One region of the Cronobacter universalis NCTC 9529 genome, then DNA from elsewhere that is predicted to be linked to it. Evidence: predicted binding sites of a transcription regulator. Region 1 holds the regulator's gene; each other region holds the start of a gene.
The links. The regulator Fur, encoded in region 1, represses iron uptake genes when iron is present. The targets are predictions, from matches to a motif close to ATAATAATGAGAACNACTATCAA.
Positions count from the first base shown of each region.

Region 2: a site for Fur is predicted at 1,798-1,820, ahead of fhuE (ferric-rhodotorulic acid/ferric-coprogen receptor FhuE). Genes of this name have one in related genera too.
Region 3: a site for Fur is predicted at 1,444-1,466, ahead of feoA (ferrous iron transporter A). Genes of this name have one in related genera too.
Region 4: a site for Fur is predicted at 1,782-1,804, ahead of AFK65_RS14075 (Nramp family divalent metal transporter). Genes of this name have one in related genera too.

Region 1 covers NZ_CP012257.1:1,306,067-1,309,214, reverse strand. Annotated here, with positions in the region: gene fldA (flavodoxin FldA) at 89-619, shown strand; gene fur (ferric iron uptake transcriptional regulator) at 910-1,362, shown strand; gene AFK65_RS05960 (helix-turn-helix domain-containing protein) at 1,684-2,295, shown strand; gene AFK65_RS05955 (beta-N-acetylhexosaminidase) at 2,353-3,148, opposite strand, start outside.
Region 2 covers NZ_CP012257.1:1,701,172-1,704,319, forward strand. Annotated here, with positions in the region: gene fhuE (ferric-rhodotorulic acid/ferric-coprogen receptor FhuE) at 1-1,677, opposite strand, end outside; gene hinT (purine nucleoside phosphoramidase) at 2,024-2,383, shown strand; gene AFK65_RS07780 (YcfL family protein) at 2,385-2,759, shown strand; gene lpoB (penicillin-binding protein activator LpoB) at 2,768-3,148, shown strand, end outside.
Region 3 covers NZ_CP012257.1:3,957,667-3,960,814, forward strand. Annotated here, with positions in the region: gene AFK65_RS18300 (Tex family protein) at 1-1,013, shown strand, start outside; gene feoA (ferrous iron transporter A) at 1,568-1,792, shown strand; gene feoB (Fe(2+) transporter permease subunit FeoB) at 1,819-3,148, shown strand, end outside.
Region 4 covers NZ_CP012257.1:3,048,873-3,052,020, forward strand. Annotated here, with positions in the region: gene AFK65_RS14070 (DUF2502 domain-containing protein) at 91-447, shown strand; gene AFK65_RS14075 (Nramp family divalent metal transporter) at 503-1,741, opposite strand; gene AFK65_RS14080 (NupC/NupG family nucleoside CNT transporter) at 2,098-3,148, shown strand, end outside.

The sequences.
Region 1 (3,148 bases):
CGCACCCTCTTTTGTTCTGCTATGATTGCCCTATCTGTGGGCGTTATGCCAGCACCATCACATTTAGATTCAAGAGGTTATTCTTCTTATGGCAATCGTAGGCATCTTTTTCGGCAGCGACACCGGCAATACCGAAAATATCGCAAAAATTATCCAGAAACAGCTCGGGAAAGACGTTGCTGAAGTGCATGACATTGCCAAAAGCAGCAAAGAAGATCTGGAAGCATTCGATATTCTTCTGCTTGGCATCCCGACCTGGTATTACGGCGAAGCGCAGTGCGACTGGGATGATTTCTTCCCGACGCTCGAAGAAATTGACTTCAACGGCAAGCTGGTAGCTCTCTTCGGCTGTGGCGACCAGGAAGATTACGCAGAATACTTCTGCGACGCGCTGGGCACCATTCGCGACATTATCGAGCCGCGCGGCGCGACCATCGTTGGCCACTGGCCGACCGAAGGCTACCACTTTGAAGCCTCCAAGGGCCTGGCGGACGACGATCACTTCGTCGGTCTCGCGATTGACGAAGACCGCCAGCCGGAGCTGACCGCGGAACGCGTTGAAAAATGGGTCAAACAGGTTTCCGAAGAGCTACATCTGCAGGAAATCATCAACGCCTGATGATAAGCGGCGCGGGCACCGTTCCGCGCCGTTTGATAGATAAAAGCAATGAAAATAATTGCTACAAATTTTTAACTTTCCCTCACTACGCTGTACAATAGCTTCCTTAATTATCAGGCCCTCCACGTAAAAAACGCTGGCTGGCCCACGATTTTTAAGCTCTTTTTTGCCGGACGCTTGCGGTTTTCATTTAGGCATGTCAGTTCTATAATGAGACGCATTCATCTTCGGCGTATCCGATGTATCGCTCCCTTCCGGAGCGAGTCGTTAAGCAACAGGACAGATTCCGCATGACTGACAACAATACCGCATTAAAGAAGGCCGGCCTGAAAGTCACGCTTCCTCGATTAAAAATCCTCGAAGTGCTGCAGGAACCGGTCAATCATCATGTCAGTGCGGAAGACCTCTATAAGCGTCTGATTGACATGGGTGAAGAGATTGGCCTTGCCACGGTCTATCGCGTACTTAACCAGTTCGATGATGCCGGCATCGTCACTCGCCACAACTTCGAAGGCGGCAAATCCGTTTTCGAGCTGACGCAACAGCATCATCACGATCATCTGATTTGCCTCGATTGCGGCAAAGTGATCGAGTTCAGCGATGACTCCATTGAAGCCCGTCAGCGTGAGATCGCCACGCGTCACGGCATCCGCCTGACCAACCACAGTCTCTATCTGTATGGTCACTGCGCGGACGGCGACTGCCGCGAAAACGAACACGCCCACGAGGCTGGCGGGAAATAACACTCGCACACTGCATCATCCAGGCCGACATCTGTCGGCTTTTTTATTGCCTGAAAACGCTGCTCCGAAAATAGAAATGTATTTTTTTAGATAGAGTTAAATAGTGATAGTGTTTTAATACAGCGCACAATGCTTAATTAAACCACATATATTTTATTAAATTGAAATTCAGAAAAGATAAATATCTTTGCCGCTCAATCGCTTAGGCATCAGATTATCCCTGTTTGTTCTTTTATCTCTCCTGCGCCTTATTGCAGCAATAAAAATCCATCCATTAAGATACAGCAACGATTTAATTTTATTTTATATAAGGTAACCCATATGGTCTTACCCCCTAAACCGCTTGCTGAGATTTACCGTATCGCGGATATTTTCAATAGCTATGGTAGCTGGTCTCGTGCGGAAAAAAATACGCTCATCCCCCTGCGGGACGGGGAGATCTGCATCATTCGCGGCGGTCAGTTCTCTCTGATGCGCCAGAGCGACCGGCTGCTTCTGGAAAAAAGCAGCGCGCCCTCCGTCCTTGGTCTCGCCAGGAATTTAGGTAAATCCCAATTCGCAAAATTACAGGCTGATTCTGAATGTCATTATCAGTTAATTCCTTTTGATTATTTCATGCAGGAAATTGAGAAAAATCACTGTCAGTTACATCTGCTTATTTTGTCTTCATGGATTATTAATACGCTTTGCTATCGCGAAGAAATTATGATCGGCAGAAACAGCTTCAGTATGATTAAAGCCAATATTGATTGCCTGGCGGCGATGGATGAGTTCATGCGCAACCGCATTAACGTGGCGGATTATATTGTTAAAAAAACTAATCTTTCCCGTAGCATGGTGATGAAAACCCTTTCTCAACTGCGCAGCGCGAAGAATATTGAGATAAGCAAAGGCAAGCTGGTCGCGGTTTACCATCTGCCTGACGCGCTGTAAGCCTTGCGTCCCTCACGAAAAAGCCAGCCCGGAGGCTGGCTTTTTAATTACGCTGCGTTATGGCTGTACGCTATCCACACGGCTGTAGCGCTTACCGTCGCTGCTGACGCTGCGCACCTGCACCGCGCCTGTGACGCGTGGCGGCTTCGCGGCGTCATAACGCAGCCAGCGCGCGCCATCGTCGGTGGAATACTCCATCGCAACGCCAGGCAGGCTGCTGTTCATCTGCAACACGCCCTCGCTAACGCGCGCGCCGGGCACCGGTAAACGGAACTGCACGCCCGCTTTTTCAAGCTTCGGCAGTTCGCGGCTGCCCGCCAGGTTCGCAAAGCGCGTCCAGTCCTCATGCAGCGCTTTCACATCCACCTGATGCGTTTCGCCGCCTTTATATTCGCGTCCTGCCTGATAATCCTGCTCCCAGGCGGCGCGATGCCAGGCGCGCTCCGCAACGGCCAGCAGACGCGGGTACATCATGTACTCCATTTGTTTATCGGTGCGCACGACTTCGCTCCAGAGCTGCGCCGAGAGGCCATACGCGCCCGGCCACGGCTTGTCGGATTTGGCGCTGAACGGATTGCCGTCGCGATCGACGGAGGTCTCGGCGTTTTGCGGCAGGTTATCCGGCGCGAAGCTGAAAATCTTGCGCTCGTCGCTGAATCGCGTACCCCAGTAGTAACCGCTCTCCGCCGGGTTTACTTCGTTCGGGAAATCGAGATAAACATAATCCGGGTTAGAGACCACCACGCGGAAACCTTTATTTGCCCAGTCGTTCGCCGTATCGAAACCACCCCAGTAGAGCGAGTCCCAGAAGTTGACGTTAACATGCGGGGTCGCGAACGCGCTGGCGTCTTTC
Region 2 (3,148 bases), 400 kb from region 1:
CGCCAGCGACGCCGTCAGGCGGGTATTAAACCAGTCGGCTTTTACCCCGGCTTCATAGGCTTTACCGGTGGTCGGATCGAGGAACTCGCTGTTCACATCGCGCTGGCCGCTCGGCTGGAAGATAGAGGTATAGCTGGCATACGCAGACCAGGTATCGTCGATATCGTAAATCAGACCCGCGTAAGGCGTGACGTCATCCGCTTTGCTGCGGCGAATTTCATCCGGCTTACGTTCCAGATTATATTTCGCGTTCCACTCGGTGTAGCGCGCGCCCAGAATCAGATGCAGCGGATCGGCAAGCGAAAGACGTGTGGCGGCGTAAATAGATTTCTGACGAATCACGTCGCGCTGATAGAGCGCAAAATCGGACCACGTCGGGTTCGCCACCGTGCTGCCGTTATAGTCGTGAATATTGCCGACATCCATCAGACCGGAATTGTTATTCACCGGATAGGCGTTGTCGTAATTGTTGCGCTGGCGGCTGTAGCTGCCGCCAAACATCATTTCATGCTGACGACCCGCCAGTTCGTAGCCGCCGCGCACGAAGGCGTCGATCGAATCCTGCTTACGCTCGCCCACGTTCCAGCCGCCCCATGCGCCCTGCCAGAGCGCGGCGTTGTAACGGCCGGTGGTTTTATCCGGAAAACCATCGATATACATCATGCGGTTATCGAAATTGGTCTCGGCGTGCATCGCGTTCACTTTCGCCTCCCAGCCGTTTTCAAAGCGCTGCGTCAGGTTGGCGAAAACTTTGGTGGAATCGAGGTCTGAATACGCCCAGTCGGCGGCAGTGTTAAAACCGCGGCGGAAATGCGTCCGGCTGCCGTCGCTGTAAAGCGAAGGGAAGCCGCCCCAGGTCGGGCTGTCTTCTTCGCTTTTTTGATAGTCATAGCCGAGTGACAGTAGCGTCGACTCGGTGAGATCGGCATCCACGACGCCATAAATGAATTTTTTGCGGTAATGGTTACGCTCAACAAAGCTGTCGTTATCCTGATAACCCGCGACCACGCGCCCGCGCACTTTACCGGACTCCACCAGCGGCGACTGCACATCCATCACATAGCGTTGTTTATCCCAGCTGCCGTAAGTGGCGGAGACGTTACCTTTAAACGTCTGGCTGTCGGCGTGTTTGCGCACCATATTCACGTACGCCGACGGGTTGCCGGTGCCGCTCATCAGCCCGGCCGCGCCGCGCACGACTTCGATTTTGTCATACATCGCCGTGTCGCCCGCGGTATCGCCAAAGTTCCAGCGGTTATCGAGAAACGTCGGCATATCTTCATAGGCGAAATTGCTGATGTAGAAACCGCGCGCGAAGAAATTTGTCCGGCTGGTGTCGATGCGCGAGGCGGTCACGCCCGTCGTGTTTTCCAGCACATCTTCAATCGTGTTCAGTTGCTGATCCTGCATGCGCTGCTGGCTAATGACGCTCACCGACTGCGGAATGTCCCGCGGCACCAGCAGCATCTTTGTGCCGGATGTGGTGGTTTTTACGCTGTAATCCTGTGACTCGTCAGGCGTGCCGCTGTCGGCGGCGGCATCGACCACCATTGTGTCGCTCGCGGCGGGCGCGGCGTACGCCGCCGGGGCCGCCAGCGCGCTGGCGATACTGAGCGCCAGCAAAGAGGGAAGGGAAGACGCCGGAATGACGCCCTGACGAAGTGCATGCTTAGCCATGTGTTGCCCTTAAAATAAAAAAATGATGCTGCGCATCAGGCTGTTGTAATACGACGCTTTTCGGCGGCTTCCTGGCCTGATGAAAAGAGATCGCGGGACTAAAACAACGTTCCACTGTCAATAAGAATGAGAAATATAATCATTTGTCTTTGCGGTGTAAACAAATGTAAGAGGTGTGACAAACCGACAGCTAAGCGGGGCGGGAGACGCGTCAGGCGCCGTGGCGATCGGCCAGGCGCATGGCGCGCCATAAATATCCGCTTTATAAAGAAAAACCGGGGCAAAGGTTGAAAGGAAGCGATTATCTCGCTCATACTCTTAACGTTTATCCAAGAAGGAAAAAATCATGGCCGAAGAAACCATTTTCAGCAAAATTATTCGTCGCGAAATTCCTGCCGACATCATCTATCAGGATGATCTCGTTACCGCGTTTCGCGATATTTCTCCCCAGGCCCCGACCCACATCTTAATCGTCCCGAACGTGCTGGTGCCGACGGTCAATGACGTCACGGCGGAACATGAGCAGGCGCTGGGGCGTCTTTTTACTGCCGCGGCGAAAATCGCGCAACAGGAAGGCATCGCGGAAGATGGCTATCGCCTCATCATGAACTGCAATCGTCACGGCGGGCAGGAGGTTTACCACATCCATATGCATCTGGTTGGCGGCCGCCCTCTGGGGCCGATGCTTGCGCATAAAGGCCTCTGAGATGGGGCGCGCACGTACAGGCTTATTGCTGGCCGCGCTGCTGATGGCAGGCTGCCGCTCCGCGCCGACCATACCCGTCAGCGACGATCAGGCGGTGGTGATGGAATCCAGCGTGCTGGCGGCGGGCATTACCGCTGAAAAACCAGACTTTTCTTTGCAAAACGGCAAGCCTGTCGCCGCCGCCACCATTTACAATAACAAAGACGCGCCCGTTACCGTGCACTACCGCTTTTACTGGTATGACGCCCGCGGGCTGGAAGGTCAGCCGCTGGAAGTCCCGCAGACGGTCGTTATCCCGGCCCAGAGCCGCGTGACGGTAAACGGTCAGACTGACTATCTGGCGGCACGGAAAGCCCGTCTTTATCTCTATCTCTGAAGGGGGAAATGTTGAACAGAATGTATCGCTATGCGCTGCTGGCGACCGTCGCCCTGGCGCTGTCGGGCTGTATTATGCCCGGCGAGCAGAAACCGGCGCCGGTAGAACAAGCGCAGCCAGGCACACAGCAACCGACGCAGCCTGTACCAGAGCCGACGCAGCCGGTACCGACGGTGCCGTCCGTGCCGTCGATCCCGGCGCAGCCAGGCCCGATTGAACATCAGCCAGAAAACGCGACGCCTGAGCCAAAAGCGCGTACCTATGACTGGAACAGCGCAATGGCGCCGATGGTCGGCAAAATGTTGCAGGCCGACGGCGTGAACGCAGGCAGCGTACTGCTGGTGGACAGCGTTAACAACCGTACTAACGGCTCGCTGCAAACCGGTCCG
Region 3 (3,148 bases), 1.7 Mb from region 1:
CGCTGCGCGGCGCGGTCTCTATCGCCCGTCGTCTGCAGGATCCGCTGGCGGAACTGGTGAAAATCGACCCGAAATCCATCGGCGTGGGCCAGTATCAGCATGACGTCAGTCAGAGCCAGCTGGCGCGTAAACTCGATGCGGTGGTGGAAGACTGCGTGAACGCCGTGGGCGTCGATCTCAACACCGCCTCGGTGCCCCTGCTGACCCGCGTGGCGGGCCTGACGCGTATGATGGCGCAGAACATTGTGTCCTGGCGCGACGAGAACGGCCAGTTCCGCAACCGCCAGCAGTTGCTGAAAGTGAGCCGCCTGGGGCCGAAAGCGTTTGAGCAGTGCGCGGGCTTCCTGCGTATTAACCACGGCGATAACCCGCTCGACGCCTCGACCGTTCACCCGGAAGCCTACCCGGTGGTGGAGCGCATTCTGGCGGCGACGGAGCAGTCGCTGCGTGATCTGATGGGCAACAGCAGCGCGCTGCGTAACGTGAAGGCGGTGGATTTTACCGACGAGCGTTTCGGCGTGCCGACCGTGACCGACATTATCAAAGAACTGGAAAAACCGGGCCGCGACCCGCGTCCGGAATTCAAAACCGCCCAGTTCGCCGAAGGCGTGGAGACGATGAACGATCTGCAGCCGGGCATGGTGCTGGAAGGCGCGGTGACCAACGTGACCAATTTCGGCGCGTTTGTGGATATCGGCGTGCATCAGGATGGTCTGGTGCATATCTCCTCGCTCTCCGACAAATTCGTCGAGGATCCGCACACCGTGGTGAAAGCGGGCGATATCGTGAAGGTGAAGGTGCTGGAAGTCGATTTGCCGCGTAAGCGTATCGCGCTGACCATGCGTCTCGACGAGCAACCCGGCGAAGGCAACGCGCGGCGCGGCGGCGGCAACAGCCGCGAGCCGCAGAAGCGTCCGGCGCAGAATGCCCGCAAGCCGGCGCGCGACAGCGGCGCAGGCGGCAACAGCGCGATGAGCGACGCGCTCGCCGCCGCGTTCGGTAAAAAGCGTTAAGCCGCAGCACAACACATAAGGCCGGGAAACCGGCCTTTTTTATTATTTTTGGATGGTGCCATTGGCGGGCGCGCTGCGCTTACCCGCCCTACATTTTGACAGGCATTTTTATTCCGTAGGGTGGGTAAGCGCAGCGCGCCCGCCTTTCATTCCTTACCCAAGCCACCATTTCTTATTTAAAAATCCACACTCAGAAATAAAATCAAATATGAACGCGGTTACATTTTTCATTTAAATAACAACCAGAACAAATAAATAACACTCATAAAAGGTGTCACAATAATCTGTTGCCGCTTTTAATTTTAATTAAATGAAAAATAAAGAATAAATAATTTTACCATGTCTGTGGAAAACGCTGGTGACCGCGTTTTTTTGCGCCAGAACAAATAAACCTCCGAAAGTCCCGTTACGCTGCATTATTGCATTGAAGATAAAAACCATTCTCATTACCATCTTAATCAGATAAACAACCCTTTCCCGCGCAATAATCGGCTCCTGGCCGTTGTATCGCTACGACTCACCGCCGCTGAGCGCATTCGGAATAAGCAGGTCCTATGCAATTCACACCTAACAGCAGCTGGAAAATCACGGGTTTCGCCCGGGAAATCAGCCCGGCCTACCGCCAGAAGTTACTGTCGCTCGGCATGCTGCCGGGTTCATCGTTTGAGGTAAAACGCGTGGCTCCGCTGGGCGACCCGATTCATATTGAAACCCGACGCGTAAGCCTGGTGCTGCGAAAAAAAGATCTGGCGCTTTTGCAGGTTGAAGCGACCCGCTGACCTCTTTCTGTGTTGAGTTAACGCAAATGAAAAAATTAACCATCGGCTTAATCGGCAATCCGAACTCCGGCAAAACCACGCTGTTTAACCAGCTCACCGGCGCGCGGCAGCGCGTGGGCAACTGGGCGGGCGTGACGGTAGAGCGTAAAGAGGGCAACTTCGCGACGACCGATCACCAGGTGACGCTGGTCGATCTGCCTGGCACCTACTCTCTGACTACGATTTCCTCGCAAACCTCGCTTGATGAACAGATCGCCTGCCACTACATCCTCAGCGGCGATGCGGACATGCTGATAAACGTGGTGGACGCCTCCAACCTTGAGCGCAACCTCTACCTGACGCTGCAACTGCTGGAGCTCGGCATTCCGTGCGTGGTCGCGCTCAACATGCTGGATATCGCCGATAAACAAAACATCCGTATTGATATCGACGCGCTGGCAAGCCGCCTCGGCTGCCCGGTGGTGCCGCTGGTTTCTACCCGCGCCCGCGGCATCGACAGCCTGAAGCTCGCCATTGACCGCCACAAACGTAATCAGACGATTGAGCGCGTCCATTACCCGGCGCCGCTTTCTGAGGCAGCAGAGACGCTGGCAGCGGCGATGCCCGGCGATCTCTCCGCCCAGCAGCGCCGCTGGCTCGGGCTGCAAATGCTCGAAGGCGATATCTACAGCCACAGCGTGGCGGGCGATGCCGCCGCGCGGCTCCCGCACATTCAGGCACAGCTTGAAAGCCAGCTTGACGATCCGGCGCTGCATATCGTTGACGCCCGCTATCAGAGCATTTCGACGATTTGCGACGCCGTCAGCAACAGCCTCACCGCCGAGCCGCACCGCCTCACGGCCGCGCTGGATAACATTATTCTCAACCGTTTTCTGGGCCTGCCGGTCTTTCTCGGCGTGATGTACCTGATGTTCCTGCTCGCCATTAACATCGGCGGCGCGTTGCAGCCGATTTTCGACGCGGGCTCCGTGGCGATTTTCATTCACGGGCTGCAATGGGTCGGCTATACCCTGCATTTCCCCACCTGGCTGACGCTGTTCCTCGCCCAGGGGATTGGCGGCGGCATCAACACCGTGCTGCCGCTTGTGCCGCAAATCGGCATGATGTATCTGTTCCTGTCGTTTCTTGAAGATTCCGGTTATATGGCCCGCGCGGCGTTTGTGATGGATCGCCTGATGCAGGCGCTGGGCCTGCCGGGTAAATCGTTCGTTCCGCTGATTGTGGGCTTTGGCTGCAACGTGCCGTCGGTGATGGGCGCCCGCACGCTGGATGCGCCGCGCGAACGACTGATGACGATTATGATGGCGCCGTTTATGTCCTGCGGCGCGCGGCTGGCGATTTTCGCGGTATTCGCCG
Region 4 (3,148 bases), 1.7 Mb from region 1:
TTTCAGAGTCGGAGCGATGCTGCAGGGATTTACAGGTCCGTAATATTACTGCAACAGGCCACTACGGCCCCGATCGTGAAGGAGATAAGTATGTTCAGGTCACTGATTCTTGCAGCAGCGTTACTGGCGGGCACCGCGCCGCTTATCGCCAGCGCTGGTGAAATCACCCTGTTGCCATCCATCAAATTACAAATTGGCGATCGCGACAATTACGGTAACTACTGGGACGGAGGCCGCTGGCGCGACCGCGACTACTGGCGCAACCATTACGAGTGGCGCGGCGACCGCTGGTGGCGTCATGACAATGGCCTGCACCGCGGCTGGGATAAACGCCGCGGCTGGGATGACCGCCGGGCGTATGAGCGCGGTTATCGCGAAGGCTGGAACGATCGCGACGACCGTCGCGGCTGGGGTAAACATGGCCGCGGCCACGGTCATCACCACTGATTTCACAACGGTAGTGACGAAAAAGGCAGGCTCAGCGCCTGCCTTTTTTACGTCGTTATAACCCGAGCGCCGTGCCCACCAGCAGCCAGATATTCAGCGCCACCACCAGTACGACAATCGCCCAGCCGGTACGTTTTACCCACGGCGTGTTCACCAGTTCGCCCATCAACGTTTTGTTGCTGGTAAAGAAGAGCAGCGGCACCAGCGCCAGCGCGATACCAAAGCTCAGCAGCACCTGGCTCATCACCAGAATACGCGTCGGATCGAGGCCCATCAGGATAACGATAAACGATGGCGCCATGGTGACCGCGCGACGCACCCAGAGCGGAATGCTGAAGCGCACAAACCCCTGCATCACCACCTGCCCCGCCAGCGTGCCCACCACCGTGGAAGAGAGCCCCGCCGCCACCAGGCTTAAACCAAAAATGGTCGCCGCCGCGTGGCTCAGCAGGGGTTCGAGCGTCAGATACGCCTGATCAAGCTCCGCCACTTTGGTGTGTCCGCTGAAGTGGAACGCCGCCGCGGCGGTCGCCATCATCGCCAGATTCACAAAACCGGCGATGGTCATGGCGATCGCCACGTCCCATTTGGTCGCCGAGTAGCGTTCTTTGCGAGAACCGTCATGCAGGTTTTGCGTGAGCGACGAATGCAGATAGATAACATGCGGCATGATGGTCGCCCCCAGCACGCCCGCCGCCAGGAACACCGCTTCGGATGTCGGCAGGCTTGGGATCAGCATCCCTTTGCCGAGTTCCGCCAGTTTCGGCTGCGAGAAGAAAAGCTCGACGATATACGCCGCCGCCACAAACAGCAGCAGCCCGCCGATCACTTTCTCCAGCGGCTTTTGCCCGCGCTTTTGCAGCATCAGGATCAGAAACGTGGCGATGCCCGTCAGCACCGCGCCCTGCAGGAGCGATACGCCGAGGAGCAGCTTAAAGCCTATCGCCGCGCCGATAAATTCCGCGAGGTCGGTCGCCATCGCGATGATCTCCGCCTGCACCCAGTAGAACCAGACGACCGGGCGGGGATAGTGATCGCGGATCTGCTCGGCGAGATTTTTGCCGGTGGCGATGCCAAGCTTGGCGGAGAGCACCTGAATCAGCATCGCCATCAGGTTCGCCCAGACCACCACCCACAGCAGCTGGTAGCCGAAGCTCGCGCCCGCCTGAATGTTGGTCGCAAAGTTGCCCGGATCGATATAGCCAATGGCAGCGATGAAAGCCGGCCCCATCAGCGCCAGCCTTAACTTCCGCGCTGTACGGCCACGATTTTGCTCAACGCGACTGTGGTTCATTCTCTGCCTCTGAAATATAGCCTTTGCTATGTTTCATGCTACCAAAATGAGAATGATTATCAAGTTCATTAAACCGGACAATCTCTGATGGCTCTGATAGCTGAAATCAATGAAAGGTAGGTTAAGATCGAGGAATACGCGGAAAATACTATGCCGTGCGCCCACGTATGTTAAAAGTGTAGCAGCAAAAGATAACCTTTCACTGCTTTACGCAACATAACATTTTTGTATGTTTGATCACTCTTTTAGCGTTTGGTCACATGACGTAACTATACTGTGTTGCAGATCTCGTTTTCTAAATGGTTGTTGCATAGAATGTGCACGGAAATTAAACCTGCCTCATATTTGGAGCAAATATGTCCCGCGTTCTGCATTTCGTTTTGGCGCTCGCCGTTGTAGCGCTGCTTGCTTTGCTGGTCAGTCACGACCGCAAAAAAATTCGTCTGCCTTATATTGGCCTGCTGCTGGTGATTGAAGTGCTGCTGGCCTGGTTCTTCCTTAATTCAAATATTGGCCTGGGCTTTGTGAAAGGCTTCGCCGATATGTTTGAAAAACTGCTCGGCTTTGCTAATGAAGGGACAAACTTCGTCTTTGGCAAAATGAATGATGAAGGTCTGGCTTTCTTCTTCCTGAAAGTGCTCTGCCCTATCGTCTTTATCTCTGCGTTAATCGGTATCTTGCAGCACATTCGCGTTCTGCCGATTGTTATCCGGGCTATCGGTACGGTTCTCTCCAAAGTGAACGGTATGGGTAAACTGGAATCCTTCAACGCGGTAAGCTCGCTGATTCTGGGACAATCAGAAAACTTTATCGCCTATAAGGATATTCTCGGCAAAATGTCGCGCAACCGTATGTACACCATGGCCGCGACCGCGATGTCCACCGTGTCTATGTCGATCGTCGGCGCGTACATGACCATGCTGAAACCGCAGTACGTGGTGGCGGCGCTGATCCTGAACATGTTCAGCACCTTTATCGTCCTCTCCATCATCAACCCGTACCGCGTTGAGAATGAAGAAGATTTGCAGATGTCTAACCTGCATGAAGGGCAGAGCTTCTTCGAAATGCTGGGCGAGTACATTCTGGCAGGTTTCAAAGTGGCGATTATCGTGGCCGCGATGCTGATTGGCTTTATCGCGCTGATCTCCGGCCTCAACGCGCTGTTTGCCGCCGTACTGGGCATCTCCTTCCAGGGCATTCTGGGCTATATCTTCTACCCGGTTGCCTGGGTGATGGGCGTACCGGCCAGCGAAGCCCTGCAGGTGGGCAGTATTATGGCGACCAAACTGGTGTCTAACGAATTCGTCGCGATGATGGATCTGCAGAAACTGGCGGGCACTATCTCTCCGCGCGCGGAAGGCATTCTGTCCGTGTTCCTGGTTTCCTTCGCCAACTTCTCTTCTATCG